DNA from 2 places in the Cognaticolwellia beringensis genome. Region 1 is predicted to be linked to the other one. Evidence: predicted binding sites of a transcription regulator. Region 1 holds the regulator's gene; the other holds the start of a gene.
The links. Region 1 encodes LexA, which represses DNA repair genes until DNA is damaged. Its sites were predicted from a motif close to TACTGTATNNNNATACAGTA; they were not measured.

Region 2: the regulator LexA is predicted to act here: its motif matches at 1,964-1,983, upstream of B5D82_RS13815 (DNA recombination protein RmuC).

The regions. Positions count from the first base shown of each region.
Region 1 is NZ_CP020465.1:1,790,387-1,794,608, forward strand. It holds gene coxB (cytochrome c oxidase subunit II) at 1-923, opposite strand, end outside; gene lexA (transcriptional repressor LexA) at 1,472-2,086, opposite strand; gene B5D82_RS07615 (cupin domain-containing protein) at 2,360-2,725, shown strand; gene B5D82_RS07620 (DUF2306 domain-containing protein) at 2,794-3,168, opposite strand; gene oxyR (DNA-binding transcriptional regulator OxyR) at 3,421-4,222, shown strand, end outside.
Region 2 is NZ_CP020465.1:3,269,118-3,273,339, forward strand. It holds gene pabB (aminodeoxychorismate synthase component I) at 1-151, opposite strand, end outside; gene B5D82_RS13810 (fumarate hydratase) at 303-1,829, shown strand; gene B5D82_RS13815 (DNA recombination protein RmuC) at 1,996-3,444, shown strand; gene B5D82_RS13820 (GGDEF domain-containing protein) at 3,576-4,222, shown strand, end outside.

The sequences.
Region 1 (4,222 bases):
AATGCTGGTGGTAAGCCTTGGCCACTAACTTGGTGACACGCGGCACAGTATGCGGTGTAAGTTGTTTCACCTAGTTGCATTAATTCTTCTAAAGGTACTGAAGCATTCAACGATGCTGCTTCTGCAGCTTTCGCATTAGCCTTCAATGCTTTCTGCTCATCAAGCCAAATGGCATAATCAGCTTCAGACTTCACTTCAACCACTATCGGCATAAAACCGTGATCTTTACCACATAGCTCAGCACATTGGCCACGATAAACGCCGGGGTCATCTACCTTAGTCCAAGCTTCGTTAATAAAACCAGGGTTAGCATCTTGTTTTACCGCAAATGCCGGAACCCACCAAGCGTGGATAACATCATCAGAGGTAATAACAAAACGCACTTTTTTATTGGTTGGAATAACTAAAGGACGATCAACTTCAAGCAGATAGTTTTCACCTTTCTCGGCTGAAGTACCATCTTGGTTTTCGTATTGGTCACGTGGCGTAGAAAGTACCGAATAAAACTCGAGGTCTTGATCAAAATATTTATAATGCCATTTCCACTGAGAGCCCGTTACTTGAATAGTTATATCTGCATCATCGTTATTTTCCATATCAATGAGCGTGGTAGTGGCAGGAACAGCCATAGCGATTAGAATGACGACAGGAATAGCCGTCCAGAGAATTTCTACTTTTGTGCTTTCATGGAAGGTTGCTGGTTTAAAGCCTTTTGATTTACGGTGAAACACCATAGACCAAAACATAGCACCAAATACCACAACACCAATAGCTGTACAGATATAGAGAACCAACATATGTAAATCGTATACGTCTCTACTAACTTCCGTAACACCTTTGGTTAAGTTCAGCGACATATCTGCCCATACCGAACTCGACAACAAGCCCCCTAGCAACAGCAAACCTAGGTTACGTCTTTTCACTCGACATCTCCTTCACCCTTTTTAAGGCCAAACAACACGGTTTAATCACCATTACACAATGAAAACCGGCTATTTCGCGCATACATTTATTATTATTTAAGTGACGTATTATTCGACAACTGTCAATTACGCCCTATTGTTATGTTTGTACGTTTTCTAGACTAGAATTACTTAAAACTTGATCGGGGTCAATTTAAAATTTCAAAAGCATGAAAAATAAAAGCTAATAAATACAATAGAGTAATAACCCTAAACTGGACGACAAGTGCATTTTTAAAAGGATTACTTCAATGTTTATTTTTTGTTCGAGGGGTGTTTTTTGCGCTGAATAATAAATATTCGATCATGAAATTAGCTGTATAAAAAACAGGCTACAAGCGTTATTTATTGGCGATTAATAGAATTGTTCTGACCAAAAATACTTTAGGTGCTAGAAAAGCTGTTAAATGGAAGAAAAGCGCAAATTTAAGCAATAAGTTTAAAAAACATCAATTAAATCTGCGGGTTTAGCGCAGTAAAAATAGTAAAATATTTAAATATGTATGTAATTACATCCAATCTGCCGCGCGAATAACACCGACAGCTAGGCCTTCGATGTTAAATTGTTGGGACGTTAAATCGACTTTAATTGGTGAAAAGTCTTCATTCTCAGCAAGTAAGTGAACCACATTACCTTCACGTTTAAAACGCTTAACCGTAACATCGTCTTCAACACGAGCAACAATGACTTGGCCATTTTGTACGTCTGTGGTTTGATGCACTGCCAGCAAATCGCCATCTAAAATGCCAATGTCTTTCATGCTTTCGCCATTAACGCGCAATAAATAATCGGCCGGTGGATGAAATAAACTTCCATCAATTTTATAGTGCTGCTCAACATGTTCTTGTGCCAAAATTGGCTCACCTGCTGCGACTCGACCAATAAGCGGCAAACCATCTTCTTCAATAAATTCTTCCGCAAGACGAATGCCACGAGAAGTACCAGGTAACATCTCAATATAGCCTTTCTTAGCTAGCGCTTTTAAATGTTCTTCTGCTGCATTGGCCGATTTAAACCCAAAATTAGTCGCAATTTCGGCACGAGTTGGCGGCATACCAGTATCCGAAATTTTTTCTCTGATCAGATCAAATATCTGCTGTTGTCTAGGTGTTAAAGGGCGCATTTTTATTCCTTAAGCGACTGAAGAGTAAGCCTGTATTTTTAAACAGTATTACTGTTATTGTATACAGGCTTTTTGGAAACGCAAGAAATTATTGCTGAGGGATTGAGCAGTTTTGTTAATTATAATGAAAATTTTTCTGTATATTTTTTTAGAATGCTTCGAGGCGTATTAAAAATAAGCACTCTCCCCCCTTGATTAAGTCAAACATTTGCAGTTTCTAAAACGCTAGAATTATGTAATATTAAAAGCTTAACTTAAGCTCTCGGAGCAAAGATGAAGTCAAAAGTAATCAACTTTAAAGATAAATTTAGCCAATTTACTGAGCATTGGTCGCCTCGTGTTATCGCTGAAATGAATGATTATCAATTTAAATTAGTGAAAGTAGCAGGTGAATTTGTCTGGCATGACCACCCAGAAACAGATGAGGTTTTTATTGTCATTGAAGGTGTTCTTAATATCGAATTTCGAGATGGACCTGTCACCTTAGAACCTGGCGAAATGTTTGTGATCCCTAAAGGTGTTGAACATAAACCCGTCGCTAATGCTGAATGTAAAATTATGATTGTGGAGCCAAAAGGAGTAGTGAATACGGGTGATGCGAACAGTGATCTCACCGCTCAAAATGATCTATGGATATAAATTCAACTGGCTTGTAAAACAAATAAAATCATCATAAACACTAAACAAACGTTAAACTCACTACTTCATTAAAAAGTTTTAAAAATCATCTCATGCAATAACCGTCCCGGTACACTTGCTGCAAAAAAAGCAGAAACAATAGTGCCAATGTAAGCACCCACCATACAACGAGCATGTAATCGCTTATTGTGTTTTCGTATTGCCATAATACCAACAGACACACTAACAATAACCACAATAGCGAATAAATGCAGCCAAGTAAGACTGCCTGTCGGCATAATGAAAAATGCGCTAAATGATGCAATCAGCATTAGACAAGCCCATATTTTGCCATTTAATCGATGAAACCGAGTGCCTTTTGCTAGTAATAAATTGAATAAACCAAGAAAAATAGCAGGGATAACGACAAGAAGATGTATTTGAATCGGAATAACTGTATCCATATTCGCCTTATATATTATTCGGGTCTATATCAGGCTAGGTAAAGTTTACCCATATGTCTAGTCAGACAAAGCTAGCAAAAAAACAGACAAGATATTCTTCCCGCAAGTTATAGGTCAAGGCACTGTTTTTTCATAAGTATATTTCTGCTGTGTTGTTACCTCGTTGTATTTAATAGAACACAGTGGCTGAATTTCATCTTTTAAGATAAAATAATTTAACTATTAAATCCCTAACAACCATAGATTTTAACTATGATAAAAATTCGCGATTTAGAATACCTAACGGCCATTGCCCAATATAAACATTTCGGCCATGCTGCTGATGCCTGTTTTGTTAGTCAACCAACCTTGAGCGGGCAAATTCAGAAGTTAGAGCAGCGACTTAAATTAACATTAATTGAGCGACAACCTCGCAATGTGATGTTAACACCAGCAGGTGAAAAGCTAGTTCAACAAGCCCAACAAGTGTTGAACGCAGCCAATAATTTTGAAGAAGCAGCTAAAGCTCTACTTGACCCACTGTCGGGTGATTTACATATCGGCTTAATTCCCACGTTAGCGCCATATATACTGCCGCACATTATGCCAACGCTGAACAGCAATCTAACGAAAATAAACTTTTATTTACATGAAAATAGAACGCAAGATTTACTGCAACAGTTGGAAACAGGCAAACTCGATATTTTAATTCTGCCTTGGCTACCCGAAATGGCACGCTTTGAACGATATGACTTATTCACTGAGCCTTTGGTGATGGCAACGTCGCCATCACACGCACTTGCCAACAGATCGACCGTAACTTTTGATGATCTGCATAATCAAAAAATCCTTACCTTAGAAGACGGGCATTGTTTAAGAGATCAAGCCATGGGTTATTGTTTTAGCGCAGGTGCTGAAGAAGATCATAGCTTTCGAGCCACTAGTCTTGAAACTTTACGCTATATGGTGGCAAGCAATATCGGTATTACACTGATGCCACAATTAGCAACGATTAACTATGCGCCGCAAAAGCATATTCACTATATTCCTTTTGAAAGCCCACAACCAATGCGTG
Region 2 (4,222 bases), 1.5 Mb from region 1:
CATAACGGCTATCAACATGATCGCTTTCACAAGAATCTAACCACATAGCCCAAGGCTGATCTGCAATTAGCGAGAAAAAGCGTTGGCTATCAAATGTGGCATCTAGTTTTAGTAATTCTGTTGTCAGCGCTATCGTTGTATTTGTTGGCAAAGTTTTCTCACACTCTTTTATTTATCGACATTATCTTATGGTCATATTAGACCATTTGATACTGGTAGGGATTTAACAAGCAAGGTATGATATCGGCAAATTTGTAACTTTCAACTTATCTCTCGCCCAATTGATAAAAAAAGAGACCGTTATGGCTATTATTAAACAACAAGACTTAATCGACAGTGTTGCAGATGCTCTGCAATATATATCGTTCTACCATCCGTTAGATTTTATTCAAGCACTTGAAAAGGCTTATCACAAAGAAGAAAGTCAGGCGGCTAAAGATGCAATCGCACAGATTCTAATTAATTCGCGTATGTCAGCACATGGTAAACGACCTATTTGCCAAGACACTGGTATTGTTACTTGCTTCGTTAAAATTGGTATGGCCGTACAGTGGGATAAAACTGATATGACCGTGCAACAAATGGTTGACGAAGGTACACGACGTGCTTATTTAAATCCTGATAACCCATTACGTGCCTCAATTGTTGCAGACCCTGCAGGCAAACGAATTAACACAAAAGATAATACACCTTCTGTTGTGCATATTGATATGGTGCCGGGCGATCACATTGAAGTGATGATCGCAGCTAAAGGCGGCGGGAGTGAAAATAAATCTAAAATGGTGATGTTAAACCCAAGCGACTCTATTGCTGACTGGGTGGTAAAAACGTTACCTACTATGGGTGCTGGTTGGTGTCCACCAGGTATGTTGGGTATAGGTATTGGTGGCACGGCTGAAAAAGCAGGTGTATTAGCTAAAGAAAGCTTAATGGACCCTGTTAACATTCAAGACTTGATTGACCGTGGTCCAGAAAATGCGGAAGAAGAGTTACGTTTAGAAATTTATGACCGAGTAAATAAACTAGGTATTGGCGCACAGGGGTTAGGCGGTTTAACGACGGTAGTTGATATTAAAATTATGTCAGTGCCGACTCATGCTGCGTCTAAGCCAGTAGTGATGATCCCAAACTGTGCCGCAACTCGTCATGTGCATTTTCACCTTGACGGTTCAGGTCCTGCTGACTTAACACCACCAAGACTTGAAGATTGGCCTGAAATTACTTGGGAAGTGGGTGAAAATGTTCGTCGTGTCAATGTTGATGAATTATCAAAAGCTGACATTAGCTCTTGGAAAACCGGTGAAACGGTATTATTGAGCGGTACTATTTTAACTGGCCGTGACGCAGCGCATAAGCGTATTCAAGAAATGCTAGCCGCTGGCGAAAAACTACCGGTTGATTTTACCGATAAGTTTATCTATTACGTTGGCCCTGTAGATGCTATTGGTGACGAAGCCGTTGGTCCAGCAGGCCCTACAACGGCAACACGTATGGATAAGTTCACTGAAATGATGCTGTCTCAAACGGGTTTATTAGGCACAATCGGCAAAGCTGAACGTGGTCCTGAAACAGTTGAATGTATTAAAAATCACAAGTCAGTATATTTAATGGCCGTTGGTGGTGCTGCATATTTAGTTTCTAAAGCAATTAAGAAAGCCAAAGTTGTTGCCTTTGAAGATATGGGCATGGAAGCGATTTACGAGTTTGTGGTTGAAGATATGCCAGTAACTGTTGCTGTTGATAGCTTAGGTGAATCAGCGCACGTAACAGGCCCTGCAATTTGGCAAGCAAAAATTGAAGAGCTTGATAGTAAATTAAAAGGTAAGTAACCTTTTTACTACTCGCCATTAAACGCCCGTGAAGGGCGTTTTTTTTGATCTCAACGTTGCTTTCAGAAAATACAGCATTTGGCAGTCATAGCAAATAAATAATGATTAACCTTATCAATAAAGTATGCTTTAATAACTGTTAATATTTACAGTGTTTGGCATTGCAATGAATTCTATATTCAACTCCCCTTGGTTAGCTTTAGATAATTTTCCGACCTTAATTACTATCACGCTAGTGCTACTGTGTAGCCTAGTTATAATTGTTTTTGTTTTGCTTCGACAGATTAAAACGAGCCGAACTTCCTTTTTAACTCAGCAACAATTATTGCAACAATTAGCTGAAAAGGTAAACCTGAGTTATGAAGTTAGCGCTAGCAATCAGCAGCAATTACAACAACAGTTAAGTTTTAATCACCAGCAATTAGCGAATAAACAAAGCGAACTTAAAACCTACTTTGAACAGCAAATTTCTGATTTTAAGTTAAAGCTTTTACGTCAACATGGCGAGCAAGGCGAAAAACAAGCGCAGCAACTTTATAGTCATAGTGAACAGCTGAAAAAAACTTTATATGAACATCATGTGGCCTTTAACAATAATCAACGCACGGCTACTGAGCAATTAACCACTCAACTTACCGCTACATCTAAGTTAGGCCGAGAAGAAATGGCTAAATCACTGCATTTGTCTAGTGAGCAAATGGCTAAGCGAATTGATGAGCTAACCGTTTCGACAGACAATCGCCTGAAAGACATTAGTGGTCAGGTCGAAAAGCGTTTGGCTGATGGCTTTGAAAAAACCACCAAAACGTTTAATGACATTTTGCAACGATTAGCCTTAATAGATGATGCACAGAAAAAAATTACTGAACTCTCCAGTAATGTGGTGAGTTTGCAAGAGGTGTTGTCAGACAAACGCTCGCGTGGTGCATTTGGTGAAGTTCAGCTTAATGCTTTAATTAGAAATGTCTTACCAGAACAGCATTTTTCGCTACAACATACCTTGTCGAATGGTAAAATTGCTGACTGTATTTTATTTCTACCTGAGCCTACAGGAAACGTAGTCGTTGACTCGAAATTTCCGTTAGAAAGCTATAAAAAAATGGCTGATAATACTTTAGGTGAGTTTGAACGTAAAGCGGCAGAGCGCCAATTTAAACTCGATATTAAAAAGCATGTTAACGATATTAGTGACAAGTATTTAATTGAAAAAGAAACCGCTGATGGCGCGGTCATGTTTATTCCTGCCGAAGCTATATTTGCCGAAATACACGCACATCACAGTGACTTGGTTGACTATGCCAATAAAAAGCGAGTGTGGTTAGCCTCGCCAACGACATTAATGGCAATTTTAACCACCGCACGTTCGGTATTAAAAGACGAAGCAACACGTAAACAAATACATGTTATTCAAGCACATTTGACCCATCTTTCTGCTGATTTCGCACGTTTTAAAGGGCGCTTTGCTAATTTAGCAAAACATATTGATCAAGCGGCGAGCGACGTAAAACAAATTCATACATCAGCAGATAAAATTAGTAGTCGTTTTGAGAAAATAGAGCAGGTAGAATTAAAGCCAGAAGAAAAAGAAGAGAGCGTCGCTATTTCGGCTGATTAAAAGTCACCATTACTGAGTGGTTTTAACCGTACTAAGTAGATGCTCATAAATATAAATATGTTAAGTTTTCTGCTAACGTTAATAGCTAAAAACGTAGTCGCACTTGCCGACATTTCGCCTTGGAGTTACGCTTGATTCAGTTTTTCAGCGGTTTTAAAAGTAGTGCTATCAGTTTGATTGCTTTTTTTGTAGCCTTCATACTAATCAGTAAATTTCAAAGTTATTGGTTTGCTAAAATCAATCTCATAGAGCAAGTACTTTATGGCATATTTGCCATCACTATCATGTTATCTGGCTACTTCAATCGTAGCCGACTGGCGTTAGCCGCAATAACTTTATTAGTATTTTATGCCACGCTTTCACAAGCATTACCTTGGCAATCATGGGTGTTTACTCATGGCGAATGGTTGGTACTTACTGGTGCAGGTATGTTGTCGGTCTTAAGTGTCATTAAAGATAGAGGGTTACTGTCGATTCATGGCTTTTATCGCCTTGTATTGATGATGTGCGTTGGCATTGCTAGTTACTTTTGGTTTGATATTGCTGATTTTTTAGTCGCCAAGTTTACCCATATTAAGCAACTTACGCCTTGGCTGAAATACCTATCTGTCGAATTACCCTTAGTGATTTTTTCCTTATTATTGGTGTGGCGATGTGTCCGTGAAAAAAGCTTAGTAACCACTGCTTTGTTAACCAGTTATTGTATTTGGCTTGGGCAATATTATCAGCTGATTACACTGCCGTGGAGTGTGTTATTAAGCTTAATGATCTTACATTA